4 regions of the Vibrio echinoideorum genome follow, and region 2 is predicted to be linked to each of the others. Evidence: predicted binding sites of a transcription regulator. Region 2 holds the regulator's gene; each other region holds the start of a gene.
The links. Region 2 encodes CRP, which controls carbon source genes, mostly activating them, when cyclic AMP is high. Its sites were predicted from a motif close to TGTGANNNNNNTCACA; they were not measured.
Positions count from the first base shown of each region.

Region 1: the regulator CRP is predicted to act here: its motif matches at 1,959-1,974, upstream of malT (HTH-type transcriptional regulator MalT).
Region 3: the regulator CRP is predicted to act here: its motif matches at 2,665-2,680, upstream of mlc (sugar metabolism global transcriptional regulator Mlc).
Region 4: the regulator CRP is predicted to act here: its motif matches at 2,832-2,847, upstream of OCV36_RS24785 (YbgA family protein).

Region 1 is NZ_AP025484.1:1,612,973-1,618,232, forward strand. Features, by position in the region: gene OCV36_RS23200 (glycogen/starch/alpha-glucan phosphorylase) at 1-1,596, opposite strand, end outside; gene malT (HTH-type transcriptional regulator MalT) at 2,165-4,873, shown strand.
Region 2 is NZ_AP025483.1:291,605-296,864, reverse strand. Features, by position in the region: gene OCV36_RS01320 (hydrolase) at 1-877, shown strand, start outside; gene OCV36_RS01315 (YheU family protein) at 993-1,205, shown strand; gene OCV36_RS01310 (phosphoribulokinase) at 1,283-2,152, shown strand; gene crp (cAMP-activated global transcriptional regulator CRP) at 2,392-3,024, shown strand; gene OCV36_RS01300 (DUF1338 domain-containing protein) at 3,201-3,992, opposite strand; gene astD (succinylglutamate-semialdehyde dehydrogenase) at 4,250-5,260, opposite strand, start outside.
Region 3 is NZ_AP025483.1:1,123,076-1,128,335, forward strand. Features, by position in the region: gene OCV36_RS05245 (patatin-like phospholipase family protein) at 1-802, shown strand, start outside; gene pyk (pyruvate kinase) at 988-2,436, opposite strand; gene mlc (sugar metabolism global transcriptional regulator Mlc) at 2,756-3,973, shown strand; gene OCV36_RS05260 (chemotaxis protein CheV) at 4,141-5,082, shown strand.
Region 4 is NZ_AP025484.1:1,989,442-1,994,701, forward strand. Features, by position in the region: gene OCV36_RS24775 (nuclear transport factor 2 family protein) at 1-353, opposite strand, end outside; gene phrB (deoxyribodipyrimidine photo-lyase) at 368-1,813, opposite strand; gene OCV36_RS24785 (YbgA family protein) at 1,810-2,757, opposite strand; gene OCV36_RS24790 (ChrR family anti-sigma-E factor) at 2,934-3,623, opposite strand; gene OCV36_RS24795 (sigma-70 family RNA polymerase sigma factor) at 3,616-4,263, opposite strand; gene OCV36_RS24800 (LON peptidase substrate-binding domain-containing protein) at 4,374-4,994, opposite strand.

The sequences.
Region 1 (5,260 bases), on a different replicon from region 2:
CCAATCAGCAAGGCGCTGTTTGTTTTCTTTCTTAACAGCCATGAATTCTTTTTGGAATTTCGCGTCTGTTGCAAACTTAGCGATGCCTTCAAGCTGCTCAAGTTTTGCTGGCCACTCAGTACCGATCTTGCCCGTGATTAGCGTAGATAGACCTGGGTTACAGAACTTCAACCAACGACGTGGCGTGATGCCGTTCGTTACGTTAGTCAGTTTACCTGGGAAGATTTCGTTGAACTCAGGGAACAAGTCTTTCTTAACCAATTGAGAGTGAAGCGCAGCTACACCGTTTACTTTGTAAGAACCGATCACACATAGGTTTGCCATGCGAACCATGCGGTGGAAACCTTCTTGGATGATAGAAAGCTTCGCTTGCTTCTCACCGTCACCAGGCCACATCTTACGAACTTCTTGCATGAAGCGGTGGTTGATTTCAAAAATGATTTCCATATGACGAGGAAGTAGACGCTTAATTAGCGACTCAGACCAAGTTTCTAGAGCTTCTGGAAGCAGTGTGTGGTTCGTGTATGCGAACGTGTGAGCACTGATTTCCCAAGCTTGATCCCAAGTTAAACCTTTCTCATCGATCAGAATGCGCATCAATTCAGGGATAGCGATAGTTGGGTGCGTATCGTTCAGTTGAATCGTTTCTTGCTTAGGAAGGTCTTCTAGAGAGAAACCTGCTGCTTCGTGACGACGTAGAATATCGCGAACAGACGCTGCTGAGTGGAAGTACTGCTGCATTAAACGCAGAGTTTTACCTTTCTCGTGGTTGTCGTTCGGGTAAAGAACCTTAGTGATGTTACCTGCATCGATTAGCGAGTGTTGCGCTTCGAAGTAGTCACCGTTGTTGAAGCTTGCTAGTGAGAAAGGTGCAATTGCCTGACATTCCCAAAGACGCAGCGGGTACACCGTATTTGACTCGTAACCTACGATAGGTAGATCCCAAGGCATTGCTTTCACTTCCATACCTGGAACCCAAGTACGTACTTCTTTACCGTCGATGTATTCAACTTCAACATGACCGTAGAAACCAATGTGCTGTGCTAGTTCTGGACGAGCAACTTCCCAAGGGTAACCTTCAACACCACGCCACGCGTCTGGTGCTTCTTGTTGACGACCATCTTGGAAAGACTGTTTGAATAGACCGTATTCGTAGTGAAGACCGTAACCGACTGTTGGGTATTCTTGAGCGGCACAAGAATCCATGAAACAAGCTGCAAGACGACCAAGGCCACCGTTACCTAGTGATGGGTCGCGCTCTTCTTCTAGAAGGTCAGTTAGGTTTTGACCTAACTCTTCCATTGCGTGAGTGATTTGCTCGTATAGGCCCATGCTGATTAGGTTGTTACCTGTTAAGCGGCCAATCAAAAACTCTAATGAAAGGTAGTTAACGCTCTTTGCGTTCTTAATTTTTTCGTCATTTTCAGTTTCTAGCAGGTCAAATGTTGTTAATTCTGCTAACGCACGGCCCATTGCTAGGTACCATGTACGGCTATCTGCATTTTCAATTTTTGTTGCGTATGTTGCAGATAAATGTTTCTTAACGCTCTCTTGGAACGACACTTTATCGAAAGTTTTTTGCTGAGTTGGTTTCATTTCAGAAATCTCGCTTTTAATAGTTCTAATTCATCTGTGACATATCGTGCATGGTCACCATTAACTAAACATCCTCCCGGCCGTACGACTAACTAGGAGTAGATGGGAGGGCGTAGGGGGCGTACCAACAATTGGTTAGTGATCTGACTCTCATGTTCTGACTTAGAACAAAAACTTGGAGTGACTGAGATCACAAGCTCCCGTTCGATAACTTAACCCCAATTGATGTGACTTTTATTTAACCCATTTGAAGTTATTGCCAAATCTGATATTCAGATCACGAAAATATTTTTTGTATCTCACCTTTTGCATAAAATCTTGTGTATCAAAGGACAAAGTCACAGACACAAACCACCCCGCTAAGTGAGCAAAGTCACAAATAAAGGGCGTAGAACACTAAAAACATGCAGGAGTGCAAGGTTTCTGAGGAGGATCATAGTCGGTATCGTTTTGCTTCACGTAGTATGAGCGAAGACTTAAGTAATTAGGCTAATGTCATTGGACCGTACTCAACGATAGATTGAGATAATCCAGAGCATAAGCCACGGAATAGGTGAAAAACTTCGACATGTGGATCCCTTCGAAACTGACTCGTCCCGGCCGCTTACATAATGCAATCCTGCGACCGAGAGTGCTCGATCTGCTCCAGAACGCAGATTGCTATAAGCTAGTATTGTTCCGTTCTCCAGCGGGATATGGCAAGACCACCATGGCTGCACAATGGCTGGTAGATAAACCCAATGTAGGTTGGTACAGCATCGATGATAGTGACAACGATGCATTCCGTTTCATCAACTACCTACTGCAAGCACTTAACAAAGCAACTCAAAATGCGTGTCCTAATGCCCAAAAGTTGGCAGAAAAACGACAATTTTCATCACTGCATTCTTTATTAAGTGAAGTGTTTGCTGAAATGTCCGAATTCCATCACGAATGTTTTCTTGTGTTGGATGACTACCATTTGGTCAACAATGATGACATTCATGAAGCGATGCGCTTTTTCCTCAAACACATGCCCGACAATCTAACTCTCGTCGTGACAAGCCGTGGTACACCACCTCTTGGTACCGCTAACCTTCGCGTGCGCGACTTAATGATAGAGATAGGTAACGACTCTCTGGCTTTCGATACAGAAGAGACCACTCGCTTTTTTAATCAACGCGTCGCCGATGGCGTTGATGACACCACTGCAGGTAGTATCTGTACTTATGTAGAAGGCTGGCCTTCTGCACTTCAACTTATTGCGCTTCAAGCGCAGCATCAAAAACGCACACTTGCTCAGTCCGCCGAATCGTTCTCGCACTTTAACCATGCTCATCTATGGGACTATTTGGTTGAAGAAGTGTTTGATCTGTTAGATAAAGAGACACGACAGTTCCTGATGCAATGTTCCGTACTTGATCACTTCAATGACGAATTGGTCTGCGCGCTGACACAACGTGAAGACGCACTGGGAATGATCGAATCACTCAACCGATTCGGTTTGTTCATCTACCCTCTTGAGGGCGAAAAAAACTGGTACCGCTTCCATAACCTGTTTGGTGAGTTTCTAGCGCACGAACGCCAAGCACGAATTCCTCAGCAAGAAGCAGAGTTGCATCGAAGTGCAGCCAAAGCATGGATCAAACAGAAAACGCCTCATCAAGCACTGCGACATGCACAGCGAGCTGAAGATCCTGAGCTGATCATCCAAATACTGACAGAGCACGGCTGGCCAATGTTCAACCAAGGTGAGTTGTCTTCGCTAGAGATGGCGATCAAACAATTGACCACAGATCAGCTTTACAGTGAGCCAAAACTATCCATGTTACGTGCGTGGCTTGCACAAAGTCAGCACCGCTATGATCAAGTAGGCACATTACTTGAAGAAGCCGAGACTCAGTATCAAGCGCGAAACATCGAACTGGATACTCAGCAGCAAGGGCAATACAACGCCCTGCGCGCGCAAGTCGCCATCAATAGTAATGAACCCGAAAGAGCACTGGAATTGGCAGAGCTTTCACTAAGCCAGTTAAACACCACGGTTTATCGTAGCCGCATTGTGGCAACGTCTGTTGTCGGCGAAGTAAACCACGTAATGGGTAACCTCAGTCGTGCGCTGCCTATGATGCAACAGACCGAGAAACTCGCACGTCAATATCAGGTTTACCACCAAGCGCTGTGGGCCATTCTGCAACAGAGCGAAATATTGATTGCTCAAGGTTATGTTCAAGCTGCATTCGAGCTCCAAGACAGTGCGTTCAAATTGATTGAAGAGCATCAGTTGCAATACGTGCCACTGCACGAGTTCTTGCTTCGTGTACGTGCGCAGATATTCTGGTGTTGGAACCGATTAGATGAAGCAGAAGAGTGTTGTTACAAAGGCTTAGATATCCTTGGTCATCACTCACCGAGCAAACACTTGCACAGTTACTCAATGCTGGCTCGTATCTCGCTGAGTCGTGGTGAAATTGATAAAGCATCAAAGTTTATCGACCAAATTCAGCACTTATTACGTCAATCCACTTACCATGTAGATTGGACGGCGAACGCCTCTCTTTCTTTGATCCTATTCTGGCAAGTAAAAGGCGATAAAGAATCTATCCGTGACTGGCTAAATGTGGCAGTTCGACCTGAATCAGCAAGTAACCACTTCTGTCAGCTTCAGTGGAGAAACATTGTTCGTGCTCACATCATTCTTGAGCAATACGAAGACGCAGAAGAAGCATTAGCGTTCTTGAAAAGTGAAGCACAACGCTCTCACCTTGTGACTGATACCAATCGAAACTTGATTGTTGAAGCGGTGCTGCGCACCCAAATTAACGACGAAGATAGTGCACGCCTGCTTCTTGAAGAAGCCCTACATATGACCAATCAAACGGGTATGGTCGGTAACTTCTTGGTAGATGGTGGCACTATTGGTCATATCCTAGATAAGTTGAGCAATAAGCCTGGTTTAGGGGATTTAGAACGTCATCGTGCTCAACAGATCATGAAAGATATCTCAACCACCCAACGTAGCCGCTCGGTTCACTTTGACGAAGACTTTGTCGAGAACTTGGTGAACCACCCGAATATTCCTGAGCTTGTGCGTACTAGCCCACTCACCCAACGTGAATGGCAAGTGCTTGGCTTAATCTATTCTGGCTTTAGTAATGAGCAGATAGCCCAAGAGTTGGATGTTGCGGGTACCACAATCAAGACTCACATTCGAAACCTTTATCAAAAGCTCAATATTGCAAACCGTAAAGAAGCGATAAGTACTGCTGAGAACTTATTGCAGTTAATGGGGTATTAAAGCAGATTCGATATTCGATATTCGATATTCGATATTCGATAAAGTATGAGCTAGTCGCCGATGGTGGCTAGCTTTTTTTTTGTTTTGAACTTAGAAAAGAAGAAAAACGAAGATAGACAAATGACAGACAAAAAAATAGCCAACCGCAATAATCGCGATTGGCTCTATATATTTGTGAACAAATCAATAGGTTCACTAACAACGTCAGTTGGCTAGGTGACCCTCGGCTTAAGAAGGGTCAATTAATATAATGCAGTTAGCGTGCCAACTTTTATTCGACGTTTTATAAGCCCTGCATCGCATAAAAACCGACAATTTAACATGCGAATTGCAAAGTGCATTTGCATAATGCAACCAAGATGCAATATTGATAAGAGACCTGTTTCA
Region 2 (5,260 bases):
CGATCTTGCATGGAGCGAGGACCCGAAGGGAGAGAATCCTAATAGCGATAACATAAACAGCGAAAATCTTAGTAAGAAGCCCATTTTCGTTTTGTTCCACGGTTTAGAGGGCAGCTTTGAGAGCCCTTACGCCAATGGGTTAATGAATGCGTTTGCTAAAGATGGCTGGTTATCAGTGATGATGCACTTTAGAGGTTGCAGCGGGAAACCGAATCGCTTAGCTCGTGCGTACCATTCAGGTGAAGTCGAAGACGCCCGCTTTTTCCTAAGGCACTTACACGCGCAGTTTCCAAATAGCCCTAAGGTTGCGGTTGGTATATCTCTAGGTGGCAACATGCTGGCTAACTACTTGGCCGAATATGCAGATGACCCATTGCTGTCTGCGGCAACGATAGTCTCTGCTCCTTTTGACTTAGCGTGCTGTTCAAGCCGTATCGAGCGAGGCTTCTCCAAGCTCTATAAAAAGTACCTGCTCAACTCATTAAAATCCAATGCACTGAAAAAGGTTAAGCTGCTGCAAGAAAAGCTAGGTATTACCGCGGAAGCGATCAGAAAGATCGACAAGCTGTATGAGTTTGATGAACGAATTACTGCGCCTTTACACGGATTCAAAAACGCACAAGACTACTATGCCCAGTGTTCCGCCCTGCCTAAGTTGAATAAAATTAAGCTGCCGACTCAGATCATCCACGCCAAAGATGATCCGTTCATGACAGACGACGTGATTCCAAAGTTCGTTCTGCCCGATAACATCGATTATCGTCTGTTTCAAAAAGGTGGACATGTGGGGTTCATTACGGGTAGCACATTCAAACCGAGGTTTTGGTTAGAAGAAGCTTTACCTGCCTACTATGAAAGTATCCACGATTCGGCATAATAGCGAGCCTTGGTAAATAACTTAGCTTTGCTCAAAAACTGAGTGTCAACGTCACTAGGCACACTCATTAATACATCAATAAACCTATCCATGAACATAAAAGAGAGAAGTATTTATGATCATCCCATGGCAAGACATCGCACCAGAAACGCTGGAAAACCTCATTAAAGAATTCGTGCTCCGTGAAGGCACAGACTACGGTGACGTAGAGGTTTCACTGCAAAACAAGATTGACCAAGTGAAACATCAATTAGCCTCAAAGGAAGTCAGCATCGTGTTTTCTGAGTTACATGAAACCGTTGATATCCAAGTCACAAAACGCTTCTAAGCTGCGCTCATAAAGGAGCCGTGTTATAGTGGTAAACGATTGCTAACAAGTAAGTTACTCAAAAGACAAGGGTTGTCATGTCCGCTAAACATCCAATTATTGCGGTGACGGGTTCATCTGGAGCCGGCACCACCACTACCTCAGAAGCCTTCCGCAAAATGTTCAATATGATGGACGTGAAGGCCGCTTGGGTTGAAGGGGATAGTTTCCATCGCTTCACTCGACCAGAGATGGATGTCGAGATCCGTAAGGCGCGCGAGCAAGGTAAGCACATCAGCTACTTTGGCCCACAAGCTAACGATTTTGGCGCATTAGAAGAGTTCTTCCGTCAATACGGAAACGAAGGCACGGGAAAAGTCCGTAGCTACCTACATACCTTCGATGAAGCCGTTCCTTACAACCAAATGCCGGGCACCTTTACGCCATGGCAAGAAATCCCTGAAAATTCAGATGTGATGTTTTACGAAGGCCTTCACGGCGGTGTAGTTGATGGGGATATCAATGTGTCCCAACACGTCGATTTGCTGATCGGCATGGTGCCAATCGTAAACCTTGAGTGGATCCAAAAATTCGTTCGTGACACACGCGATCGTGGACACTCACGCGAAGCGGTAATGGACTCAATTGTTCGCTCAATGGATGATTATCTGAACTACATTACCCCACAATTTTCGCGCACTCATATCAACTTTCAGCGAGTTCCAACCGTAGATACATCAAACCCGCTCAACGCCAAAGGGATACCAAGTTTAGATGAAAGCTTCGTAGTTATACGTTTGCGCGGCATCAAAAACGTCGACTTCCCTTATCTTTTGGCTATGATTGATGGCTCATTTATGTCTCGCCATAACACGCTTGTGGTGCCAGGTGGCAAGATGAGTTTTGCTATGGAGCTCATTGTAAGGCCAATCCTACAACAACTCATCGAAACCGGAAAAATAGGTTAACAGACCGCCATTCTGGTTGATTACTTTTCATACCGTGATCATGTGCACAATTTTGCGTAAAAAATCGTAGCTTGGTCACGATTAAAATCAAGAAATAGTACCTGAAAAAGGATACTATTCTTAAACGAAACACAAGATAGCTTGCAGCACTCAACAAGTGCACTTACCCTACAAGTCAATCCAGGCTTAGCTACAATACGGAAAGCGGCAAGCATACCCTGCAGAGGAAGTAAGATATTATGGTTCTAGGTAAACCCCAAACCGATCCAACATTAGAGTGGTTCCTTTCACACTGTCATATTCATAAGTACCCATCAAAAAGTACTTTGATTCATGCTGGTGAAAAGGCAGAAACCTTGTACTACATCGTTAAAGGTTCTGTGGCAGTTCTTATCAAAGACGAAGAAGGTAAGGAAATGATTCTTTCTTACCTAAACCAAGGTGACTTCATTGGTGAACTTGGCCTCTTCGAAGAAGACCAAGAGCGTACTGCATGGGTTCGTGCAAAATCTCCTTGTGAAGTAGCTGAAATTTCTTTCAAGAAATTCCGTCAACTTATCCAGGTGAACCCAGATATCCTTATGCGTCTTTCAGCGCAAATGGCAAACCGTCTACAAGTGACTAGCCAAAAGGTTGGTGACTTAGCGTTCCTTGACGTAACAGGTCGTATCGCTCAAACGCTACTAAACCTAGCGAAACAGCCAGATGCAATGACTCACCCTGACGGCATGCAAATCAAGATCACTCGTCAAGAGATTGGCCAAATTGTTGGTTGTTCTCGTGAAACAGTAGGTCGTATCTTGAAGATGCTTGAAGAGCAGAACTTAATTTCTGCACACGGTAAAACTATCGTGGTATACGGCACTCGTTAATCTCGATTAACTGAGCCAAAAATTAGAAAGCCACCAAATGCAAATTTGGTGGCTTTTTTGTTTTCTAAAGATCAGATTCGGAAATCGATATTAGAGATAGGAGTTCGCTCTTCTAAACACTCTCGAAGCGAAGCGTACCCGCACCTCTAGGGCAAAGCCCGTGCTCGTATCTTTCTTTAACCGTTGGTACTTTCAAAGATTTTGTCAGCCGATGCCGCGACAAACCCTGTATAAAGCTCACCATTCGCCATCGCATAACGCTTAGCAAACTCATAGAAGCCTCCAGGAATCATCTCATTGCCTTCAACAAATGAAACTGGGACTTTGTCTGCCATTGTCGATGATTGCTCTAATAAGACCTCTGGAGAGCCCTTAACCTGGCCTCCAGATGCATTGATAGTGAAACCTGATTCGCTCAGGTAATCATTTACAGCCTGAACTTCATCAAAAGCATCGAGTTGATTAACGCTCACTGTAAAGTGGTTAGCACCGTATCCATGAGCCGCTAACCAAGAAGCGTATTCGCTCTCCTTTGCAAGCACTTGGAAATCTGCGAAGCTCAAGTCCCAAAGGCGACCACCAAACAAGAATTCATGACTTTGAAGCTTGCTTGCGTCGACTTGCTCAACCAATTTAGCCACGATCTGTTGTAAGTCACTTGAACATTCTTCGACCTTCAACTCACTAATGAACACTTTAGGTTGGTTTAGGTCTGGGTGCTCATAGTGCTTAGCCACTAGTTTCTTGCTTTCAAACAAGTAATCGCCACACGCTTTATAACCTAGCTCAAGAAAAGGCTTGGCCAGTGTTTCAATGCCCAGCGGTGCAACATTGAAAGTACGCAGTGCAATATGATCATTAATCAGGGCTTCGTCTTCTTTCAGCAGATGATGAACTTTTTCAGCCGATGGGCAAAGCCTGTGAATGTAATCGTCCCATAGTGATTTAAAGAGTAGATCGGGCGTCATGGTGACTCCTTGTCAGAGGTTCTAGCAAGCTAGTAATTTGGATTAGAGAGGGAGAGGCTGGACACAGAGTCAGCAGCCATCAGCCTGTGACATACTTGTTCTATTATTATCTACCGCCCAATCTAGGTGTCGGACGTGATGGAAAAAGGAAGCGATAACACCGCTTCCTCATTACACAATTAACGAATGAATCTGTTATTCATGAACCTAGAGCTCATAAGCTTATGATTCATGAACTTATAGCTTAAGAGCTTAAACTAAAGCTCAATACCTGGGCTAAATGTCGCTGGCAGTTGAGTTTCACCACCTTCCATTGAAGCCATAGGATAAGCACAGTAGTCAGCTGCATAGTACGCACTTGGGCGTAGGTTGCCTGAAGCCCCCGGACCACCAAATGGAGCATCACCACTTGCGCCTGTTAGCTGGCGGTTACGATTAACAATACCCGCACGGATATGGTCAACGAAGTATTCCCATTCAGAATCGTCTGTTGAAACTAGGCCTGCAGACAAACCAAAGCGCGTGTCATTAGCCAATTCAACCGCTTGCTCTAGCGATTGGTAACGAACTACTTGCAGCAATGGACCGAAGTACTCTTCATCTGGCAGTTCAGCAATGTTGGTTGCATCGATAATGCCCGGAGAAACAAACGCCGCTTCACCCGCCTTTGCTTCTACTAGGCTTACACCGCCTAACGATTGCAGATTAGCTTGTGCGTCCAGAATGAATTTAGCCGCAGCTTCAGAAATTTGTGGCCCCATGAAGGGTGCTGGCTCAGCGAATGGCTGATCGACGCGAACCTTCAAGGTCGCAGCAACGAGCTTATCCAGCAGTTGATCGCCCTTCTCTCCAACAGGCACATACAAGCGACGTGCACAGGTGCAACGTTGACCCGCACTGATGAAAGCCGATTGAATAATGGTATAAACCGTTGCGTCAGCATCACCAAATTGGTCACTGATCACCATTGGATTGTTACCGCCCATCTCTAGCGCCAGCATTTTGCCCGGTTGACCCGCGAATTGACGGTGAAGAATATGACCAGTATTAGCACTGCCTGTAAATAGCACACCATCAAGACCTTTAGCATCAGCCAATGCGATGCCGGTCTCTTTAGCGCCTTGCACTAGGTTAATCACGCCAGCAGGAAGGCCAGCGTCTTGCCATAGTTTCATCGCAAATTCACCTGTCCAAGGTGTTTGCTCTGACGGCTTAAATACCACGGTATTACCCGATAGCAATGCTGGAACAATATGACCGTTAGGTAG
Region 3 (5,260 bases), 830 kb from region 2:
GGTAACAGACTCTAAAGATCTTCGTGATCATTATTTTCCCTTGCTAGGGGAAGACTGGTACAAGGTGATGATTGCAACGTGTGCGATTCCTCGTCTCTATAACGATGAAGTGTTTATTGGTGATGGTGCTTATGTGGATGGTGGTGTATCTGCCTGTATTCCAGTTCAAGAGGCGTGGCGAAGACAGGCGCGTTCAATCGTAGTAATTAGAACGGAACCCGTGATTGAACAAGGTGATGAAACGTCGATTCAGGCTCAAAATAAACAGACGTTACCTAAAGCCCCAAAGCGTATATCGGCAGAAGAACTTGAATGGTTTCGTGAATCATTCGATAGTGTCCAAGGTCATTGGCAACAAAAAGTGGATCAGTGGAAAACCGATTGGACTTCTTTCTTCCATCAACAAATCTTGAGCTCAAAAGAACAGAAGCGCGATAGGGTGCATTTAGACCTTCTTAACGGTGGTCGGTGGTTGTTTGGTGCTGATGATATTTACCGCTTGAGTCATTTGATTGGAGATAAATTTGATTCTGGGCTAGCTGATATGCTGATGGTTCACTACCAAACCTACTCATTGACTCAGGACTTCCTTAATTCACCTCCTGATGATGCGTTTGTGGTTCAGATAGCCCCTAGCCAACCGTTAAAATCGAACTCCTTAATGAGTGACAAAGAAGATCTACTGTATGATTACGAATTGGGTTTAGAGGCAGGCTATCGATTTGTAGAAACTTACATTGCCACAGAAAACGCTCGCAGTTCACACATGCCACAATTGGCAACCAGTGTCGCTGATAAGTAATGCTCGACGTTGATAAGTTGGTGTGTCGCTAATTAAACGAACAATATTCAGATATAAAAAAGGGTTATTGAACTTGGTTCGATAACCCTTTTTTTGTTTGCTTGCTGAACTTCATGCTTAAATCTAGGAGCTTAGAGCTTAGAGCTTAGAGCTTAAAGTGTAGATAAGAGCCTAGTAGCCAGAAATTAGGTGACAGGCAAGATTCTCATGCAGTTAGTTGATCCTGCTACATCCATAATATCCCCTTGTGTGACGATCACTAGGTCACCAAACTTAAGGTGTCCTTTCTCTTTTAGGCAAGCAAGAGTCGATAGTGCGATGTCAAAGCTGTCTTCGGCTTCTGTTTCAAAGTAGATAGGTGTCACGCCTCGGTACAGAGTACAACGGTTAAGCGTACCTTCGTTACGAGATAGTGCGTAGATAGGCATATCGGCACTTAGACGCGACATCATCAACGCAGTGCGTCCTGATTCGGTGAGAGTGACTACGCCTTTGATGCCTTCCATATGGTTCGCAGAGTAGATGGTCGCCATCGAAACCGTTTCTTCAGCCGTGACAAAGGTGCGGTCAATTCGGTAATTGGACTGGTTGTTAATACCCGCCATCTTTTCAGCACCAATACACACTTCTGCCATCGACTTCACGGTTTCGACTGGGTAATCACCTGCTGCTGTTTCGCCTGAAAGCATTACAGCGTCCGTTCCATCAAGCACGGCGTTGGCTACGTCCATCACTTCTGCACGAGTTGGCATTGGCGCGGAGATCATCGACTCCATCATCTGAGTTGCAGTGATCACTGTTCTGTTAAGCGCTCTAGAACGACGTATAAGCTGTTTTTGTACTCCAACCAACTCAGGGTCGCCAATTTCCACTCCAAGGTCACCACGAGCCACCATGACCACATCTGATGCCATTATGATGTCATCCATGTTCTCAACCGTTGCGACTGTCTCTGCTCGCTCCACTTTCGCAACCAGATGAGCTTCTAAGCCTGCTTCTCGTGCGAGCTGACGAGCGTAGTGCATATCTTCGCCATTACGTGGGAAAGAAACGGCTAAATAATCAACTTTGATTTGTGCTGCAGTGATGATGTCGCGCTTGTCTTTTTCTGTAAGTGCCTCAGCAGAAAGGCCACCACCTTTTTTGTTGATGCCTTTATTATTGGAAAGCGGACCGCCAATGATGACTTCTGTATGAACGCGACAGCCTTCTACTTTGGTGACTTTCAGTTGAACACGACCATCGTCAAGTAACAGGATGTCGTTAGCGGATACGTCGTTAGGTAATTCTTTGTAATCAAGGCCGACGGCGTGTTGATTGCCTTCACCTAAACTTAGGCTACTATCGAGAGTAAATTGGTCACCGACGGCAAGTTGTATTTTGTTATCTTTGAATGTCGACACACGAATCTTGGGACCTTGTAAGTCACCGAGAATGGCGATTTGAGTACCGAGTCTTTTTGCTATCGCTCTGACTTTTTCTGCGCGCTGTATATGGTCTTCGCTGGTGCCGTGAGAGAAGTTCATACGGACGATATTAGCACCGGCTTTGATGATTTCTTCAAGCACGTTACCTTTATCAGTAGAAGGGCCTAGCGTTGTGACGATTTTCGTTTTTCTTAATTCGGCTGTCATGGATACTCCTAGAGTGAGGCCAAGTAATCTTTCAAAAGACTGAATTAAGTATATGCATTAATTGATAATTTATTGGGAGCTAGGAAGATATTTCTTTATTTGTCTCTAATTATTGAATTCAGAGCTAAAAGACGATGTTTTATTCTGAAAATTAAGTCTCAATTTATCGATGTGTGTGTTAATTTTTCTCAAACTATTTGACTAGATACACAAAGATTCATGTATATACGTGATACTGGTCACGGCGATATACCAAGTGACTTCACAATTACTTCGCAAAGTAAAAAAATTAACTTGTTGATGATTTCTGGAGCGTAAAATGTACATGGCTCAACCGGGCCATATTGATCATATCAAACAGGTCAATGCTGGTCGTGTATATAAACTAATTGACCTTAGAGGTCCTATTTCTCGTATCGATTTGTCCAAGCAAAGTGAGTTGGCTCCTGCGAGTATTACCAAAATTACCCGTGAACTCATTGAAGCTCACCTCATTCACGAAACGACGGTTCAAGAAGCCACGACTCGTGGGCGTCCTGCCGTCGGTTTGCAAACCAATAACGAAGGTTGGCAGTTCCTGTCGATGCGTCTTGGTCGCGGATATTTGACGATCGCGCTTCATGAATTGGGTGGTGACGTGCTTATCGATACCAAAATTGATATTCACGAACGAGACCAAGACGATGTGCTTGCACGCCTTCTTCATGAGATCGATGAGTTTTTCCAAACCTATGCTGAGCAGCTTGGCAGGGTGACGAGTATCGCAATCACCCTACCGGGTCTTGTGAATTCTGAGCAAGGTATTGTGTTGCAGATGCCTCACTACAACGTTAAAAATTTAGCGTTGGGTCCTGAGATTTACAAAGAAACGGGTCTACCCGTCTTTATTGCTAATGATACCCGAGCTTGGGCATTAGCAGAGAAGTTGTTTGGTCACTCACAAGATAACGATAATTCGGTTCTTATCTCGATTCACCATGGTGTAGGTGCCGGGATCATTCTCGACGGGCGAGTGTTGCAAGGTCGCCACGGTAATATCGGTGAACTTGGGCATATCCAGATCGATAAGCAGGGCAAACTTTGTCATTGTGGTAACCGAGGCTGCTTAGAAACCGTCGCGAGTTCTCAGGCGATCCGTGATCAAGTGAAAGAGCGACTGGCGAATGGTGAAGCATCGACGCTGACGGTGTTTGAAGATGTCACTATTGAACAGATTTGCGCTGCCGCTGCCAATGGAGATCCTCTAGCCGTTGAGGTGATTGAACAGCTAGGTCGTTACTTAGGTGCCGCGATAGCGATTGTAATTAACCTTTTCAACCCAGAGAAAATCTTGGTTGGTGGTGTTATCAATCAGGCAAAGAGCGTGTTATACCCTGCGATTCAAAAGTGTATCGATGAGCAAAGTTTGTCGGTTTACCATCAAGATTTAGAGTTGGTGGAATCTCGATTCTACAAGCAGGCGACCATGCCAGGTGCAGCGCTTATCAAACAAGCCTTATATGATGGCCAACTTTTAATGAAAGTGATTGAAGGTTAACCCTTTTACTCTTCTGCTCGCTCTGCCCGAAACCTTTCCATGTATTTAAACTTTGTATAACAATAATTGTTGTACTTAGTTTAAGTATTCTGTGCATTGGCGCTTTGCTTTAACCTATTGAAGTAGGCTATTGTAGCCACAGTTATTATTTGTCACTAAGGTGTTGTATGTCTGGCGTTTTAAATTCGGTTGATCAGAGAACCAAACTGGTTGGTGAAAACCGCCTGGAACTCTTGTTATTCAGCTTAAATAGTCGTCAACTATTTGCGATTAACGTATTTAAAGTGAAAGAAGTCTTAAAAGTGCCAGTACTCACTCGCTTACCGGGCTCTCATCATCATATTACCGGAGTTGCTTCTTTGCGTGGCGAATCCGTTCCCGTTATTGATTTGCGCAGTGCGATTGGCTTTCCGCCATCACGTGCAGAGTCTCAAGAAAGCAATTTGATCATTACGGAATACAACCGAACCGTACAAGGTTTCTTAGTTGGGCAAGTTCGTAACATTGTGAACACAACATGGACTGAAATCCAACCGCCGCCAAAGACAACGGGTCGTGCAAACTACCTGACGGCTATCACGCATATTCAGGAAGAAGAGCAGCACAAAATCGTCGAGATTATCGATGTTGAGAAGGTGTTAGCTGAGATCATCGATTACGATGTGTCTATCTCTGAGGGCGTTTTAGATCAGCAGTTAGCTAATGAAATGGTTGGACGTAACGTGCTTATTGTTGATGACTCTTCAACCGCACGTAACCAGATTAAAGGCACCTTATCGCAACTTGGTTTAAACATTATCGAATGTTGCGATGGCTTAGAAGCACTAACCCTACTTAAAGGATGGTGTGATGAAGGTAAAGACATCAATCAAGAAATATTGTTGATGATCACTGATGCCGAAATGCCCGAGATGGATGGTTATAAACTGACTCACGAAGTACGCACTGACCCTAGAATGCATGATCTATTTATCACGCTAAATACTTCATTAAGTGGAAGTTTTAATGAAGCCATGGTTGAGAAAGTAGGGTGTAACCGCTTTATTTCTAAATTCCAACCTGACCTCTTGGTTGAAGTAACTCAAGAGAGAATGCGTCAGTTATTATAATTAATGCTGCTGTACGGTTTGTTTTGAATGATCTTATAGAAAGTGTTTGCTAATATTGATGTGGCATATTTCTCGTAACGAAATATGCTCAACTACTAGCGTAACTTTTCACATTCAATCTAAGGTAGTTTCTCTTAATGATATGGTTAACTTCTAAAGTTGTAATGACTTTGAGTTT
Region 4 (5,260 bases), on a different replicon from region 2:
TCCAGGTAGTCTCTGTGATAGACCACTTGATCATCGAGCATTTTAAGGTGGCTGTGCCCTTGCACTTCGATAGGCTTTTGAGCGTTAAGCTGTTTATGAGCAAACTGCATGGTCCAATAAACCGATGCTTCGTTATTCGCCTCGAAGGCGTGTTCGATATGAAAGTTGCAGCTTGTCACTTGGGTATAAATGTTCTCAAAGTAATGAGTCAACGCATCAATGCCGCTGACGTGATGCAGCGGATCTTGGAATTCAATATCAGAGTGATAAACCGTTTTTAACACGTCGAAATTGTCGGTTCCGAGCTCTTGATACATGTTGAGAAAGTTATTAAGCCAGAGAGAGTTATCCATAATCTTCACTCTAATTATTTGAAAAAGGCTAAGGCTCTCAATCGTGCTTGTTTGTGTTCAACGATGGGTTGCCAGTATTCACTGTCTATTCCGTTTTTCTCGATGTAGTCATGTGGAAAATGCACATGCTTATCAGGAATGTTTTGCAGCTCTGGTATGTACTTACGAATAAAAACGCCTTTTGGATCAAACTTTTCACTCTGCGTGATTGGATTGAAAATTCGAAAGTAGGGTTGAGCATCACAACCAGTACTCGAAGCCCACTGCCAGCCACCATTATTAGCACTAAAATCACCATCGATAAGGTGCGACATAAAGAAACGCTCACCCCAACGCCAATCAATGAGCAGGTGCTTGGTCAGGAAGCTTGCGACCACCATTCTTAATCTGTTGTGCATCCAACCGGTTTCAACCAATTGACGCATTGCCGCATCAACCAATGGGTAGCCGGTTTTACCTTCACACCAAGCTTGGAAGCTAGGGTGATCGTGATACCAATCTAATCCATTGTATTTTTGCTGAAAGTTAGCACCTTTAACCAGTTTAGGATGGTGGAACATCAAATGCTTATAAAAATCTCGCCAAATCAATTCATTGAGCCAAGAAAAAGCAGGCAGCTGAGTATCGAATAGGAGATCAGGTTGTTGTTGAATCAACTGAATCGCTAGCCAGCGCGGACTGACCGCACCAATCGTTAAATACGGCGACAGACCAGAGGTTCCTTTGATCGAAGGAATGTCTCTAAATTTGCCATAATCGTTAACTTTGTTGGCTAAGAAGTTAGGGATCACGCTCTCTAACACGTCTTGGCTTAGTGGCCAGCGATCTGAATCAATGCGCGGAAAATCAAAATCGTAGTCACTAGAAAATTGAGATGCTGTTAGGTCGCTTGTCTGCTGGTCTTTTTGAAGCTGCGACTGTTGAAGCTGCGCCTGTGGAAGATCTGTTTGCTCGACCGGAGAAGGGCTGCAAATAATACCTTTAACTTGTACTTCCTTTAACCACGCGTTTTTGAAAGGCGTGAAAACTTTGAACATCTCACCTTGTTTGTTTAAAACGCTGCCCAAAGGAAGAATGGTGTCGCAGTCGGTAATTTTGAGTTTGATGCCGCTAGCGATTAAGCGTTTGTCGCGTAATTGCTCATCTACTTCAGGCTCAGAATTCGCGTAAACACACTTGGCATCTAACTGTTTGTATAAATGTGTGAGTTGTGCGGCTTGGTCATCAAAGTCGGTGGCTTTCAAGTGCAACAAATTAATCCCGAATTCAACAAGCTGCAATTCAAGCTGCTTGAGGTGGCGATAAATAAAATCTGCTTTTATTGGTGCGAGATGATGCTGTTGCCATTGTTGCGGGGTTGAGATGAAAACGGCGTTAGTGACACCGTTTTCAACTGCCGCGACGAGCGCTGGGTTATCGTGAATCCGCAGGTCTCGTCTAATCCATAGAATGTCGCTCAATATCCGTATCTCAGCTTAAGTTCTTGAGGGTGAGGGTTTAGGTAAACTTGTGATTCTAGGTACTCGTTTGGATATTCCATCAAATAGTGATTGATCAACGTTAAAGGCACTAATAATGGAACAAGGCCCTCTCGAAATGATGAAATCTGATTGGTAAGCTCTTGCTTATGAGCACTGCTCAATTGCTTCTTAAAGTAACCTTGCAAATGATGCAGAGTATTGGCGTGGCTACCACGGTTCGCGTGGTGAGACAACGCGGTCATCAAACCTTCAATGTATTGTTTTGCCAATTCATCTATTTCGAGATCGTTGCTTGCCAATAATTTCCCAAGGTTCTTATAGCCTTCAATGTGATGACACATCACTAAATACTTGTGCACACTGTGGAACTGAATGAGCTTGTGTTTGGTCACGCCTTCGTCAACAAGGTCGAGCCATTTCTGATAAGTAAAAACACGAGTCATAAAGTTTTCACGCAGAATCGGGTCGTTGAGGCGACCATTTTCTTCGACAGGAAGTAATGGGTTGCCTTCCATCACTTGTTTGGTGAACATGCCTACGCCTGTCGATTCAGAGCCGCGACCGTGGTGATGGTACACTTTTACTCTCTCCATACCGCAGGTTGGGCTTTTTTGACACACAATGAATCCTGCGATGTGCTGGTTGCTCTTTGAGTAGCTTTGTCCAAACTCGATCAGATCATTGGTCACATCACCAGAACCGTCAGGTCTGGAAACGTGAATGATATTGTCTAGCTGACGAACTTGGCGAATGGTTGGGCGAGGTGTTGGAAGACCCACTGCCATCTCTGGGCATACTGGTTCTAGTTCAACATAATCCGCAAGGTCATCTGTACAAAAACGAGAGCGTTTGTGACCTGTATCGAAACGTACCTTATGTCCTGCAACACAAGCACTGATACCTATTTTAATTTTCTTTTCCATTGGCCAACTCCTTTGCTCTTGCTTTGAGCTATTTATTATATTTCAACATTGCTAATCGTACTTACAGAGCCGGGTGTGTTTTAAGTCTCAACACCGTTGATGTTTTAAGCCAGATGTATTTGACGATATACAGGATAACTTCATGCCATCCTGTATATTTATAGCGTGCAACTGGGTTAATAGATATATTTACCGAGTGGATTGAATAACTGGCTAACGCCTTTTGTGAAGTAAAGCGCATCACTTGAAACAGTTAAACAAACACAGCCTTCTTTGGTGGCTGGTTGGTGGGTATGGTCTCCATCTAGCCAAATGAAGTCACCTTTGTTGTAGACACCCATTTCGTCTTCGAAGCTACCCTCTAAAAGAAGCGTAATCTCAAAGCCTTTGTGAGTGTGACAAGGTACCTGCCCATCTTTATCTATATGCAGCAAGCTGGTGTGGTGCGATTCGTCATCGAAATCAAGTCTTGCGCGAGAAATCTTGCCCAAGTTCATCCAGTCTTTTCTGACTATTGAATTGAGCGCTCGAGGAATCGTGAAAGTCGTGTCAGATACCGTCTCTTGTTGCGCTTCAACAACGATTTCAACAGCCTGTGACAAATCCGCCGTGATTTGATTAATAGAATCAAAATCAAACTCTCCGTCGTCGACTAGGAACGCGTCCATTTCGCTATCTGAAAGTTGTAGCCCCGAGGTATCGCTTTCAAAGGCAGAGTCAGCAGCTTGGGCTGTCAGCATGCTGACTTGTTTTTGACAGTGTTCGCAAAGCTCTACATGGCTAGAAACAATCAGAGAGACAGAATCTGCTAAATTTCCATCGACAAAATCTTTCAAGATTGCGGCATTTGGGTGATGTTTAATCATGGTCTTGTTCCCCCATGTGAACTTTTAGTTTAGCGAGTGCGAGTCTTAGACGTGATTTCACAGTTCCAAGCGGGACATCGAGTTGTTGAGCGAGTTGTTCTTGCGATAACTCTTGGAAGTACACACCTTTCACAATGGTTTTCTGAGCGAGAGGCAGCTTCTCTATCTGAGTCATGACGCGACGGCTCATTAGATGATCGCCAAACGGAAGCTGCTCATTTTGTGATTCGGCTACCATGGCGTCTATCGGCCAAATGTCGTCAGCAATAGTTTGTTCTGCTTTGGCTTTTACCTTTCTCAGCATGTCGAAAGCAGCATTGCGCATCACGGTATAGACCCAAGTGGTCGCTGCACCTTTCTCTTCGTTGTAGAGGTGCGCTTTCTTCCAAACGTTAGTCATCGTGTCTTGAACCAACTCGTTGGCAGCGGCTTCGCCACCCAACTTACTGATGCCGAAACGCTTGATTTTGGGAGCGAAGAATTTAAACAAACAAGTAAATGCCTGTTTATCTCTGTCTGAACCAACCAAAATCAGCCAGCTTGAGAGCTCTGTAGGTACCTTGCTTTCGGTCGGTAATTTATTGTTGGGGATAATGACATGCTCCTTGCCGTTCCCTGTACTTCTGCTTTCCACTTGCATAGTAATTAACCATCATGCGAATTTGAGTGGCATTACGTGGAAGGTGAAGGTCGGGATCACTTTAAATTAAAATAATTTCTACTATACAAAATTATAGTGAATAAAAGTGTTTATTGCCCCGTAATGATTTGATTCAGAAACGGAACTAACGACGGAAAACTAGCGGGTTCTGTGAACTCGGTTTTCTTTTCCAGAGGGATTGGCATCATTTCTAGCAATCGAGCGCATATCCATTGTGGGCTCTCAAAATCGGGTGTTGGATAAAGTGTTCTGATGGAGTCGTGATCTCGAAACAGTTGAGTCAAGAATGCGCTGAATACGTTGGGTACTTTGCATTCTAAGTCCGGCCAATGGGGCAGAGGGCGAAACTGGCTGTGAATCAGACCGTTCTCTGATCGGAAAGGGCAATGAAGTTGTACAAGCTTTTGACCTTCGACGTCTATTTCGAGAATTTGGTCATCAGACATATTAAAGTCAACGATAGTTACTTTGGTTCCCCAAGAACTTAGGTTTTCAGAGTTAGTATCGTCTTGGGTGGCGAGAATGAAACCCTCTCCCTGTGCTGCGCGAGCAACCATTGCAAGGTACTTGGGCTCAAAAATACGTAATCTTTGACGACCCCCTGGCAAAAGAAAAATGGGGAGGGGAAACACGGCGAGTTCCAGAGAAGACGCTACGGGTGTTTCTGATTCGGCTTCTGTCCGTGTGATCTTCTCAGCTGAATTCTGCACATAGCACTCCTTGGTTCATACATGATTTAGTCTGTACGAGTCTGATTCGTACGTTATTGAAAGATGTATACGCGTGCTTGTTGAAGTTCGATCAATGTGGGGTGATGTTGTTGAACAGGAACTTAGGGAGAAGGAGGCGTCGTTTTTTGTCGCATTTATTCGCAATTTAATTGGTTTAACCTTTTTTAACTTACGTCATTAGGTAATATATGAACAAATAGTAAGCGAATGGATAGCGGCCAAACGATGCTTCTATCTAACGGTCT